2 regions of the Shewanella sp. DAU305 genome follow, and region 1 is predicted to be linked to the other one. Evidence: riboswitches for the same ligand, from Rfam matches in the RefSeq annotation. Region 1 holds a riboswitch; the other holds the start of a gene.
The links. A riboswitch is a leader RNA that binds a small molecule or an ion and turns the genes downstream of it on or off. The one in region 1 is predicted to bind cobalamin.

Region 1 (6,785 bases):
CTTCGTCCATGTTGATGTCGATGATCTGCGCGCCGCTTTCGACTTGCTCGCGGGCCACATCGAGCGCTTGCTCAAACTTACCGTCTTTGATCAGCTTTAAAAACTTGGCCGAACCTGTGACGTTGGTGCGCTCCCCCACGTTAACGAACAGGGATTGGGCATCGATAGTCAGTGGTTCCAAACCGGCTAAGCGGCAGGCGACGGGGATATCGGGTAAAACGCGCGGGTTATGTCTGTCGACCGCTTCGCGAATAACGCGGATATGTTCAGGCGTACTACCACAGCAACCACCGATAATATTGAGCATGCCTTCGCGCGCCCAATCTTCGATCACATTCGCCATGTCCTCTGGAGTTTCATCATAGCCGCCAAACTCGTTCGGCAGGCCCGCGTTCGGATGCGCCGACACATAACACTCACTGATGCGGGATAATTCTTCGACGTACGGGCGCAGCTCTTTTGGTCCGAGCGCACAGTTAAGGCCGATAGATAATGGCTTGATATGGCGCAGGGAATTATAAAAAGCTTCGGTGGTTTGACCGGTAAGGGTGCGGCCAGAGGCATCGGTAATGGTGCCCGAGATCATGATAGGTAAGCGGTCACTCGAATGCTGGCCAAATAAGTCATCAAATACCGATTCAATCGCAAACAGTGCAGCCTTGGCGTTTAAGGTATCGAATATGGTCTCGACCATAATGATATCCGCGCCGCCTTCAATCAGCGCCTTAGTGGATTCTTTGTAAGCAGTCACTAACTCATCGAAGCTGACGTTGCGATATCCTGGGTCGTTCACATCTGGACTAATCGAACAAGTACGGTTAGTGGGGCCTAACACACCGGCGACGTAGCGTGGAATGCCTGTGGCAGCAAAGACTTCATCACAGGCTTGACGGGCGAGTCGGGCGCCGGCTAAGTTAATTTCGGCGGACAGCGACTGCATGTCGTAGTCGGCCATGGCAATAGTCGTAGCATTAAAGGTGTTGGTTTCAATGATGTCGGCACCGGCGTTTAAGTAGTCGGTGTGAATTTGTTTGATGATGTGGGGTTGCGACAACACCAATAAATCGTTGTTGCCTTTGACGTCAGTGTGCCAATCTTTAAAGCGTTCGCCGCGATAATCCTCTTCTTCGAGCTTGTGGTCTTGGATCATAGTGCCCATAGCACCGTCTAAGATTAGAATGCGCTCAGCAAGCTGTTTACGAATGTCTGCCAATATCTGGCCGGCTTTGGTAGAGGGTATCGTCATAAATAATTACCTTAAATACAGCTAAGTTAAGTCCAAGCATCGACCCTTGTTATGCTAAGTGCAGGGTAAAGCGTGTTGTGCAGTCCAGATATCGGCTCTCGTTATCGACCCTAGTGAGTGATCTAAATTAGCTAACTTAGTTAGGCTAAGTGCATTCCATTCTGCTCGGTCGACATGTTGACTACTCGTTTTAGTTATTCATTGTTAGAGATTGGTTTTGGACATTTAAACGTATAGACGTCCATAATACGCGACTTATGATTGTCAGGGCAAGGTCAAAATTGACTGACGACAATTGAGTCCTATCAGCACTTTTCACCCAGTTTAACGGCTCTTTTTGTAGGACTAGTTGTAGAGCTAGTTGTTGGGCTAGGGCGTAATTGAGTATATAGGACGACGGGTCTAATGTGGGCTTTCAACAAAATGTGCCACGAGTGATAGACATAGGAATACGATGAAACAAGTTCGATTGTTATTGTTACGCCACGGCGAGTGTGAAGGCGGCGCAATTTTACGCGGCCGTGTGGATGTGCCTTTGAGTGAAAAGGGCTGGCAGCAAATGTCGGCAGCGGTTGAGGCGCAGGCAAGTACCTGCAGCGCGATTTATAGTTCGACTTCACGCCGCTGCGGCGAATTTGCCCAAGCCTTTGCCGCCGAATTGCATTCGACGGCGGCATTGATATCTGAGTCAAGGCCATTGCAGGCGCAGTTTTTATCGGGTTTACAGGAAATTGATTTTGGTGATTGGGACGGTCGTCGGCTCGATGAGCTGTATCAGCAAGAGGGCGAATGCTTAGCGGCCTATTGGCAGAACCCTTGGCAAACACCGCCGCCCAATGGTGAGACTATGGCAAGCTTCGAGTCGCGGGTGAATGGCGCCATTGACCAGATACTCGCCGCCGAGTTTGAACGATTGACCGTCGACTCACATAACGCCGAGCAGGCTGTGGGAGCGAGTCTGGGAGTGAGCGTGGCTGCGGGCGAACTGGCTGCCAAAGTATGGGTGGTGACCCACGGCGGAGTGATCCGTCATTTAATGGCGCGCGCCCTTGGGGTTGAACGGGCGGTGGGCTTTTACAGTCAACTCGATTTACCCGTGGCGGCCGTGGTGAGCATTAATGTGCTGCAGGATGAGCACGGCGTTTGTTACTGGCGTTTAGATTGGCCGAGCGGGCGCTGCGAGTGATCCGCGTTGCCCTAAGGTGAAGATTTTTCTTGTCTTACCAGCGTGATTGTCGATTGCCTATTAAGGTAAATATAGGATAATGCTTTTTCCTGACGTCCCCTGACGCACGCGGCCTTGCAAGGCTGGTGGCAGTGTACCGGATGACGTCACAGAAATAGGTGTTGGGAGTTTTGAGTCGTGCGAGTGTGTTCTGTGGCAGTTATGGCCGAGACACGCTGCAAAGGCTTGAAATCAATCTCAACATAATAGGGAATCGGGGAGCTGCTTGTCAGTCAGCCCGAACTGTGCCCGCAACTGTGAGTGACTTTTTATATTGTTTTCAATAGAAAAGTGACGAGTCAGGAGACCTGCCTATTTCTGTTATCGCTGCGTGCAGCCTTAGTTCTCGAGCGGGTGACTCGAGGGAGCCGATGACAATGTGCACAACCTTTTTTAATTCAGGTTTGGACTCGCTAGGAGCACCACTTTGGTGAAACTCTCTGCCATCCAAACGAGCCATGCTTTGAATGACAGCGACACTCGCCCGTCAGCGAGCCAGACGGTCGCGCTCGATGTCAGCCAGTTAAGCTGGTGTATCGATGGCAAAACCATTCTTTCCAATATTAACTTTGCGCTGCCAACGGGGCAGATGTTGGGTTTGATTGGGCCTAACGGTGCGGGTAAGTCTAGCTTGCTACGCTGTTTGTATCGGTTTGTTCGCCCGACTCAGGGCAAAATTACCCTGTTTGATCAAGATATTGAGCGTTTGTCGCCCAAGGCGTTTGCCTGCCGCGTCGCTGTAGTGCAGCAAGACACGCCGCACTATTTTGATTTAACCACAGAGCAATTGGTCAGCATGGGCTTAACACCGCATAAGGGCATGTTCGATACCAATTCGAGCTGTGATGGCGAGCGCATTACCAAAGCCTTAGAGAAAGTCGGCCTCAGTCATAAAATGCATCAACAGTACGAGCACTTATCCGGCGGTGAAAAGCAGCGTGCCTTGATCGCCCGCGCCATAGTGCAGCAGCCGCAACTGTTGATCCTCGACGAGCCAACCAATCACCTCGATGTGCGTTATCAAATCCAAATCCTCGAATTAGTGCGTAGCCTTGGCATCAGCGTGATTGCCTCTATTCACGATCTCAATTTAGCCAGCGCCCTGTGCGACAGTTTATTGTTGATCCATAACGGTGAAGTCAGCGCTATGGGCACGCCAACTGAGGTATTAACCGAGGCGCGAATTGGTGATGTGTTCGGCGTGTGCGCTCAGGTGTCGACCCATCCACAACATAAAAAGCCCTTAATCAGCTACTTTTATGGCTACCATGATTCGACGCACAACATGGCTAATGCTTTGGCTGAGCGAGGCGAGGGCGGATGATTCAGGGAGTAAACAGCATTTCATCTTACATTTGGGGCGTATCGTGACACCTTTGACGAGACAACAACTGATGCTGGTCGCATTAGGCATAATCACTTTGATAACCCCCATTGCCGCCACGAGTTTTGGCGCGGCGAACATCAGTTTTATGGATGTTATCCAAGTGTTTATCAATAAAATGGCCAACCTCACTCAAGCCAATGGCATGACGGAGCGCATCGTGATGGAGCTCAGACTGCCGCGTATTTTACTGGCCTTTGTGGCGGGTGCGGGCTTGTCTTTGGCGGGCAGCGTGCTGCAAACCGTGACCCGCAATCCATTGGCCGACCCTTATCTGTTTGGCATTAGCTCAGGCGCGTCCTTTGGCGCTGTGGTGATGTTGACGTTATTTACGGGGTCTGGATTTTTTGAGAATACGGGTATGGCGGCGAACTCGGGGATTTTTAGTGGCTCGGGCGCCTTGTCGGGTTTGCTTTGGTTTAGCTTGCCCTTCGGCGCTTTTATTGGCGCCAGTTTGTCGGTACTGATAGTGCTGGCCTTGTCTGGCCTTGGGCTCAATAGCCAAGTGGAGCGCATGTTGCTCTCAGGCGTGGCGACCTCCTTTATGTTCGGCGCGCTAACGAGTCTGCTGCTGTATTTCGCCAGTCCGCAGGCGACGGCTTCTGTTTTGTTTTGGAGTTTAGGCAGTTTTGCCAAGGCCAGTTGGTCCTTATTAGTGCTGCCGACACTGGTGATTGGCGCGAGTTTGTTCATTATTTTAGGCATGAAACGGCAGATCATGGCGTTGCAAGCGGGGGATGAAACGGCGCATACCTTAGGGGTGAATGTGCCTAAGTTGCGACTCAATATGTTGCTGCTCTGCTCCTTGATTACCGCGATTTTGGTCGCCACCTGCGGCGGTATTGGCTTTGTCGGATTAATGATCCCCCACACAGTGCGCATGCTGTTTCCCGGTCGTCAGCCGATTATTTTAACGGCGCTGGTGGGCGGATTATTTATGGTGTGGATTGATGTGCTGGCGCGCTGTTTGTTAGGCAATCAAGAGTTGCCCGTGGGGATTATCACGGCGGCCATAGGTAGCATGTTCTTTTTGCTGATTTTGCGTAAACGCAGAGTCATGGCGTAAACACCTAGTCAGAACGTAATCCTAGAGTCATCTAGCAAGCGCAGACTGGCGAGATAATCAGCATTTTTGTTGATATCTGCCCCGCGATTGGAAATGCAAAATTGGACATGTTAGTCATAGACGCAGGATGCGTTGTGGTTATTTAAGATAATAAGTGGAGTGTGGATGTCTCAGTCAGCCGTGTCTTTTCAAATCAGCCCTGTGAGTAAAGCGCAGGATCCGCTGATCCAGCAAAAAATTGATCTTAAGACTAAGCCGCCCGGCGCCTTAGGTCAGCTCGAATCCTTAGCCTTACAGATTGCCCGCGTGCAAGCGACTGATTCACAACAAACGGATCAGCCACAAAATACTGTGCTGAAAATCGTTCATCCAACCATGTTAGTGTTTGCGGGTGATCATGGTATTGCCGCAGAAGGCGTGTCGATTGCCCCTAGCGAAGTGACGCGCCAAATGGTGCAAAACTTTGCCCATGGCGGCGCGGCGATTAACGTTTTTTGTCGGCAGGTGGGCTTTAGGCTCGAAGTGATCGATTGCGGCATTTTAACGCCAGTCGAAGGGGTTGAAGGCATTATCGATCAACGTCTTGGCGCGGGCACAGGGGCGATTCATTTAGAGCCCGCGATGGCGCTGGAAACCGTCGATAAAGGCTTTGCGATGGCGCGCGATTTAATTGAACGTCACCATCAAGCAGGTTGTAACTTAGTCGCCTTTGGCGAAATGGGCATAGGCAATACCTCAGCGGCGGCGGCCATTATGGCGGCGATCATGCAGCTCGATGTGATTGATTGTGTCGGCCGTGGCACGGGCATTAATAGCGAAACCTTAGAACGTAAACTGATGCTGATTGAGCTGGCGTTATTGCTGCATCAAAGTGCCTTAACTGGGCCCAAATCAGTGCTAGCTTGCCTTGGTGGCTTTGAAATTGTGCAGATGACGGGCGCGATGTTAGCTGCTGCCGAGCGCAAAATGCTGGTGGTTGTGGACGGTTTTATCGCCACGGCGGCAGCATTAGTCGCGGTGCAAATCGCCCCTAATGTGCGCGATTATTTGATTTTCGCCCACCAGTCAGACGAGCAAGGCCATCAGCGGATGTTAGAATTTTTGCAGGCGAAACCTTTATTATCACTCGGGCTGAGATTAGGTGAAGGTACGGGCGCAGCTTTGGCGTTGCCGCTTATTCAAGCCTCAGTAAATTTTTACAATCAAATGGCGAGTTTTAGTGATGCGGGGATTGAGGCTGTTGTATGATGTGCTCTGCTAAGTCGCTTATTTTACTTATTTAAAATAATAACTTTTTAGCCAACCGTTTTAATCTTAAACCTTGCAGCAAGTGTTAATTCACTAAGGATGCTTTATGTCAGAACGCGAAAGCTGGCACAAAGAGATAGATTTGTTTTTAGTTGCCATGGGCTATTTTACCCGCATTCCTATGCCTAAATGGGTCGAAGTCGATAGCGATAAGTTGAATAAGGCCAGCCGTTATTTCGGTCTCGTCGGTCTTTTGGTCGGCCTGTTAAGTGCCATTGTATTTTGGCTGACGCAGAACTGGCTCCCCGCCGGCGTCTCTGTGCTGTTAGCTATGTTGGTTGGCGTCTTGCTCACGGGCGGATTTCACGAGGATGGCCTAGCCGATACCTTCGACGGTTTTGGCGGTGGTTGGACGGCGGAAGACAAGCTACGGATCATGAAGGACTCGCGCCTTGGCAGTTATGGCGCACTGGCGTTGATGTTGGCCCTGCTGCTGAAATGGCAGTTGTTAGTCGAGTTGGCGCTGTACGATCCTGTGGTCGCGGGCTCGGCGCTTATCGTCGCGCACACAGTCAGCCGCGTGGTATCAGCCAGTATCATCTTTAGTGAAAAATAT
Region 2 (6,785 bases), 2.0 Mb from region 1:
ACACCTGTTTATTAACAATAAGATGATTCGGTTACTCTTGATATCATACCAAAAATTAAAAGAATTTCAGTACTAAGTATCACATTAGTCTAACGAAAATAATAAAAAAATGACTACCCTGTATGTAGCATCTAATGACGAAGCAAATTTAGTATATACAACGAAGGTAAGCAACGCCCAACAATTCTTATTCGCATTGCATTACCAATTCAAAAATAGGAATTAAAACAAAATATTCCCGCTGAATCGTAAACTTTTTAGGTCTCATTACCACTTATCTGCCAGATGCCACAGTATAAGTTAAGCAACACTTCTTCTGTAATGAATATATTTAGCACCAAAATCATGTGAATCTTGCCAATAGAAGGTAAAATAATCAGCGCTTTACAATTAAAGCACAATCTGATATCAAGTGAAGCCTAGCTTTATCAAAATTAACAAACAAACAATCCATTTGAAAAGAAAAATCAACTTAAGTATTATGGTTAAAATGTCGAGTTTTTTGCTCAAAGCACCGAAATAGTAAGCCGTTTTGACTGTTTCAGATAAAATATCGGAGAGAAACGTGAGATACAGTAAATTTACCATTGCTTTGTTGTGCTTGTGTGCAAGTAACTCGTATGCCATAGAGTTGATAACTGCAACCGAAAACCAAACAGTAAACCAAATCGAGCAAAAGTTTGAAATTGATAACTTGCTAATCTCTATTAATGATCGCTTATCTAATCATAAGAAAAGTGAATATGATTATGATTCACTATTAATAAACATTGAAAATGAAAAAGAAAATTATAATAAGGCAATATTGGCATTACCCAATGCTATTTTAACAGAAAGTGACCCAATAAATTATTTCAAAGGAATCGAAACCTTAGTAAAAAAAATTGATTCACTTGAAAAAAAATCAGTAGATGACAAAATTAAAAACAAAGAGAACTATCAAGATATACTAAAACAATACGAAGTTATAAATAGTCAGCGTGCAGAAAAAAGTGCGCAGCTTTTTACATTGAAAAAAGAAATTGTTAATCGAATTGTTACTGAACTATCTAGTTCTGATAGTGTTAAGTCCGTTGACCTAGAAAGCTCAATGACCTGCTCAAAATTCCAATCTATAAATGAGTGTTTAAAAGATACTGAAAAGTATACTGTTAAAAACACGATTAATTCAGATCCATTCCTCAGTGATAAAAGTGTACTACTATCATACAAAGTTATTAACGCAAGTATGAATATGAATGGTGAGCTACATTACAAAGTTAATATGACGTTTAAGCCGTCATATAACAATAAAATTGAATCATTACTCAATGAAAAACTGGGCCTTAAGTCCACGGTCATAACCCTTACGAGTAACGTTGATGCAGACTGGTATGTCGATGGCACTAAGGTTGGTACTGGTAAGAAAATTCACCCTGAAGTCACTCTAGGTAAACATGGTATTGTCGCAATATACAAAACCATGAAGAAATCAACCATTGAAACAGTAGAAACCAATGCTATTTTTAACTATAAATTTGGCAAGGTAGAAGATAAATCCGCTACTGATAATGAGGACATTAAGAGTATAGCGAATGTGTCTGCTGCACAGGAGACGAAGTCTAAACAGACTAAGCCTAAATTAACTATGTATGCAAATAAAGAAGAGAGTACATCGAAAGAAATTAATAGCAAAAATGAGACGACTGTCGATAACAGCGATAAAAATAGCTATGAATATTATCTTGGTATTAAACCGCTAAATAAAGAAGAACAAGATAAACAATTTAAGAGTAAATAATAGCAAAAAAAAGCAGCCTTTATATTGAGTTAAAGGCTGCTAAATTCGCTCATTTAGTCAGATATTAAAAACGATAACCAAGGGTTAAACGAATATCTCGACCTCGGCCAGAGTAATAACTATCACCCCAAAGGCCACCGTAATAGCCTGCACTAACATAGTCTTTATCAAATAGGTTATCGATACGCAGGCTGGCAAGCCAAGCATCACGGTTGTAGTTCAAGGCTAAATTACCGAGCACGTAACTGGCCAGCTTATCGCCTTCATTACCGTTATCACCTTCCACAAAGCGATCACCCGTGTAGATAGCTTCGGCAAAGACTTGGAAATGCTCAGCAAAATCCATACTGACATATCCGCGCCCCGTGTGTTTTGCCACCCAAGACAGCTCCTTGCCATCATTATTACCGTCGGTAAATTCGGCATCGATATAGTTATACTCAAGCCCTAGTTGTACTGCTTTAGTCACCTGCCAATCCCAATCGGCACTTGCGCCATAACGACGTGAAGCGTCAGCATTGACATTTGCGCCATCGAAATTACCACCAATAGGTTTAGTGGCGCTTGAGTCATACACAATTTCATCTTCTAAATCGAGACGGTATAAGCTCACTCGTAGGGTTTGGCTAGCAAGAGTCCAATCCCAACCCGCTTCATAGGAGCGACCCGTCTGCGGCTTTAAGCCAAGTACACCAGGCGATGTATAAGCTTGCTCATCCACTTTGGCAAAACGGAAGTTATCATCAGCGCGAACATAAAGTCTGTGCTCAGCAGTTGGACGGTAATTTAAACCCAGTTCAAATGCGTGGGCATTTTCGTCTAAATCCATGCCATTAGGATAGACATTACCATCGACTAACTCGTCGGTCACCCGCGCATAACGACCACCCACAACGTAGCTTAAGGTATGGCTTAAAGGCACTGTGGCTTGTAGATAGGCGCTTTGCATTTGCTGTACATTACTACGCGCCATAGTGTCAAAATCAGCCTTACCACGGCTGATGTCTAAACCTGTGACTAGGTTTAGCTCACCTTGACGCGTACTGTAGTTCGCTAACGCTTTAGGACTAAACATCAACAGTGAGCGTGTGTTACGGCTCTGTCCCCAGTTCAATGATGACACTAAGGTATCGCTGTAATCTAAATCCGCCGCCAGCGCCCAGTTTTGATTGAGCTGATGCTGGTAACCCGTGCGCGCCGCCGTAGTCATTTCATGGGAATATTGCTTATCGTTACCAGAGTAACGTGGGTTATCTTTAAATTGCTTTTCAGTCAGCGAGCCCGGATTTTCACGATCGTTGTCGTAGTAGCTAGTTTCAACAAAGAAGGAGTCTGTGGCCGTTTTATATTGAATGCGACCTAAAATCGACCCTGTTTCATTGGCATTATGCTTGCGGTAGTTGTCACCTTGGTTATAGCTACCAGTGAAAAAGTAACGCCAATCCTTGTTGATCGCGCCAGACACATCACCACGACCTTCATAGGTATCAAAGCTGCCGCCGGATAACTGCACGCTACCACCAGTATTTTCAGGGGATTTAGTGACAATATTGATCACGCCGCCTACCGCTTGGTCGCCATAAAGCACACCCGCACTACCCGATAAAATTTCGATGCGCTCGACTTGGTTAAGCGGTATGGCATTAAGACTAGGAGCAGCGATATCGATATTATTGAGGCGACGACCATCAAGTAAAATCAGCGTGTTATTCACAGCAGTGCTGGCGCTAAAGCCACGCATCGCAAAGCTAGTACCGATGTTATTATCCGAAATTTGAATACCGCTTTGACCGCGTAAAACCTCAGTCACGCTAGTGGCACCGCTCATTTCAATCGCCGCAGCGTCAATCACATTCACATTCGAGGCAATATTTAACGGGGTATTGTCAGAGCGGCCGATCACGACAAGATGCTCGTCGACTTTAGCTGTGCTGGTATCGCCTGCCGCCATAGCGGGCGCGATAACGGAAAAACTGCAAAGGCTACCGATAAGTAGCGCGATTTTGGTTGGATTTGTTCCCATTTTACCTTTAACTCCTGCAAGGAAAACGGGGCATTAGCGCCACGATACTGTTCATTCAGTAAAAGATACTGACAGTGACTATCGCATTTTGAGATCTGCCCACCGAAATCTCAAAAACACCTTTAGGGCCGGTCTCCGGACTTAGGCTATGTTAATCCCTTAAAAATTGGATTAACGCGAGACTGACCTTTTACATTCTGACTATCGGGTTCGGTCTTGAACTCACCAATCAAACGCGGTCTTCTCTCACCTTTTACCGTTGCGGGGGCAGTGCCAGAATTCCACTGGCTTCCCGATTATCTCGCGGCTTTCGCACGCAAGCACCTCAGAAGGTTGACTAAAAATTTGATTCATAGGGTACAGCCATCAATAAAGACTGCTATCGCCCCTTAAGGCTCAGCACATTATAGAGCCTGAGCGCGCGCATTATAGACGTCTATACGGATGAAAGTCCATCAAACTCAAGCGAGCGTCTACAGCCTACTTCAAGGAGAATGGGACTAAAGCGAAGATAAAATCTTGGCTATTATCCGCCTGCAATGGCGGTTTATCGGCAGAAAAAACGGCACCTCGCATCGACTTATGCAACAGATACAAATCTTTATTGCCACTGACAACCGTATAGTAGCCAATTTCCCCTTGAGGAGTTGAAGCATAGGCTTTGGGATTCAGTGGCGTCACACCGTGCATATTGGGCATGGCTGTACAGCCTAGAATAGCCTTAAATCCAGCGTGTCCATCGACTTCAGTGTCGCCTAACTTCTGGTACACCACCTCGCCATCACAGGTCGATTTATAGGTCTCGGCCATCGCATCTAAAAAACGCTCAGGGCTAATACTCTCGGCCATATCCTTAAAACCCTGCACGCAAAATAGCGTACTCCACTGGGTTAATGCTTCCTGCTCTGGCACAAACTCTGCCATAAACATGCCTGCTTGCTCCTCATGATAAGCCTGTTTCCAGCCCGCAGGCAGATTGAACCCTAATTGCTGACCAAATACGGGCAATACATGGGTATGAGCAGCGCCGCTTTCGCTCCGGGGCATAGCTAATGTGGCTTGAACTGGCTCTGAGCCAATTAAGCTGCAGAGTAACAACACACTGGCACCTTGAAATAATCCAATAGGTGAACACAATGCTAATTTCATACTTATCATCCTTGTATCGCACTTATAACTAATACTAATTAATACGACATCATGAAATTGAACAGAAAACACCCAGCATTCTAGCGAATAACCCAGATTGAAAACAGTCAAAAGCCTAGATTAACTGCCACTTTGAAAGAAATAATCACTATCACGGCGTAAATAACAGAGAAATACTCCGTTTATCTGCGCCGTGATGGTAAAAGAGGTTAGTGCTATTCGCTAAACAGCCACATTTTTACTTCAGGTTTAGGCCTTTCCTGACTCAGAATCACCTGTCTTTGTTCTGGCGTTTCGCATTGGGTAACAGGGGTAAAATCCAGCGGCTTAATCACCAACGAATCGGCTGGCTGCAGCGGAGATTTGGCGAACATCTCGTTATTCATCGACCAAGAGACCCATTCCCCCTTTTCACTGATCCCGACATAACCCTCACCCGCCCTCGCTAACCAAGTTAATCGCGGGATGCGTTCTATGAGCTTCTCGACATTTTCTAGGTTAGCCCTATAGCCTACTGGCACGACTTTGCCGTCAGGACGGGTGAATACAAATGATGCTGAACCTATGGTGATTTTGCTTCCCTCCTGCCAATATCGATTGAGGATCTCTTGGGCATAGTGAAAACCATATAGATAGGCGTAGTCACTGTCATCGACGAGGATTTGCGGTACGGCATTGTCACGCAGCAACAGAAATCCCGTGCCGACACTGACAATACTGTTAACGCCTTTAATATCCGTTTGTTTGAGCCAATCGATACCGCAGTTCGTTTCATTGCCCCAAAAGTGCGCCTCTCCCGCTGGACTTAAGATTGCAAAAGCACAGCTATTTGACATAATACTCACGACATCCTGTAGCGCACTGCGAATAGGGTAAATATCGCTACTCTGCCCCCAAGTCACGACACTGCCATCCTTTTTCAAAGCGGCATAGGTCCCTTGGGTATACTCAACACGCACAACATCCATTAACTGCGGCAGCAGCTTTTTCATATTGGTTGAACGTTCAATTTGCCCCCAAATCACAGTGCTGCCGTCTTTCTTAAGTGCCGTAAAACTTCGTCCTTCGGCAAAGATATCAACTATATCCACCAGTTTATCCTGCACATGTTGGCTATTGCCGCCTTCGGGCCCATAACCCCAAGTGTGCACTTTTCCACTGGCATCGAGTGCGGCTACCGCCTCACGGTTAGCATAGAGTTTAGTGATGTTTGTCATACGGCTTTGAAGGGCTTTGTCGAGGCTCAGTTTCCCAGCACGTCCCCAGTACACCACAGTGCCATCTTCACGCAGGGCGGCAAAACCTTCCTTTACAGGCACGACTTGTTTAACGTGTTTAAGCTCCGCAGCAACTTCGCGGCTATCGCCGCCGCTAAAACTGTTTCCCCAAGTGATCACATCGCCATTTTGGGTGATGGCAGCCACTGCCATATCATTTGCTACAACGGTATTTACCGCGGGTAAATCACAGGGAATATGGCGATACTGCGGACTCGGTTTTTCCTTAAATTGGATGAGTTTACCGTTATCGAACTGCAGCAATGACTCGTTATTGCTTTCAATAATGGCCATAGGTTGAGGATCGCTGCAGCCAGAGATCTGCATGGCAACCATGCCCGCGAGTAAAGCCTTAGGCCAAGTGATTCGATGAGTGAGCATTACTTATTTCCTTGTATTTGCTTGGATATGTCATTCAATGTTGTGCAGCGGACAGAGCGAGAATGGATTTACCTAACATCGCCTAGTGTCAAAAACGGGCAGAATTCTAGCAGCTTGTTAATAAAAAGACGAAAACGCTCACAGTTTGCTCTGCAAGTACCCTCCACATGCTAGC

Region 2: linked by a shared signal. The riboswitch ahead of OX890_RS19390 (TonB-dependent receptor) and the one ahead of OX890_RS06690 (ABC transporter ATP-binding protein) in region 1 are both predicted to bind cobalamin.

What each region holds. Positions count from the first base shown of each region.
Region 1 covers NZ_CP113808.1:1,549,141-1,555,925, forward strand. Annotated here, with positions in the region: gene metH (methionine synthase) at 1-1,246, opposite strand, end outside; gene OX890_RS06685 (histidine phosphatase family protein) at 1,701-2,432, shown strand; cobalamin riboswitch at 2,637-2,801, shown strand; gene OX890_RS06690 (ABC transporter ATP-binding protein) at 2,902-3,795, shown strand; gene OX890_RS06695 (FecCD family ABC transporter permease) at 3,764-4,921, shown strand; gene cobT (nicotinate-nucleotide--dimethylbenzimidazole phosphoribosyltransferase) at 5,087-6,169, shown strand; gene OX890_RS06705 (adenosylcobinamide-GDP ribazoletransferase) at 6,276-6,785, shown strand, end outside.
Region 2 covers NZ_CP113808.1:4,563,564-4,570,348, forward strand. Annotated here, with positions in the region: gene OX890_RS19385 (hypothetical protein) at 566-1,780, shown strand; gene OX890_RS19390 (TonB-dependent receptor) at 1,845-3,803, opposite strand; cobalamin riboswitch at 3,913-4,146, opposite strand; gene OX890_RS19395 (hypothetical protein) at 4,284-4,952, opposite strand; gene OX890_RS19400 (hypothetical protein) at 5,168-6,610, opposite strand.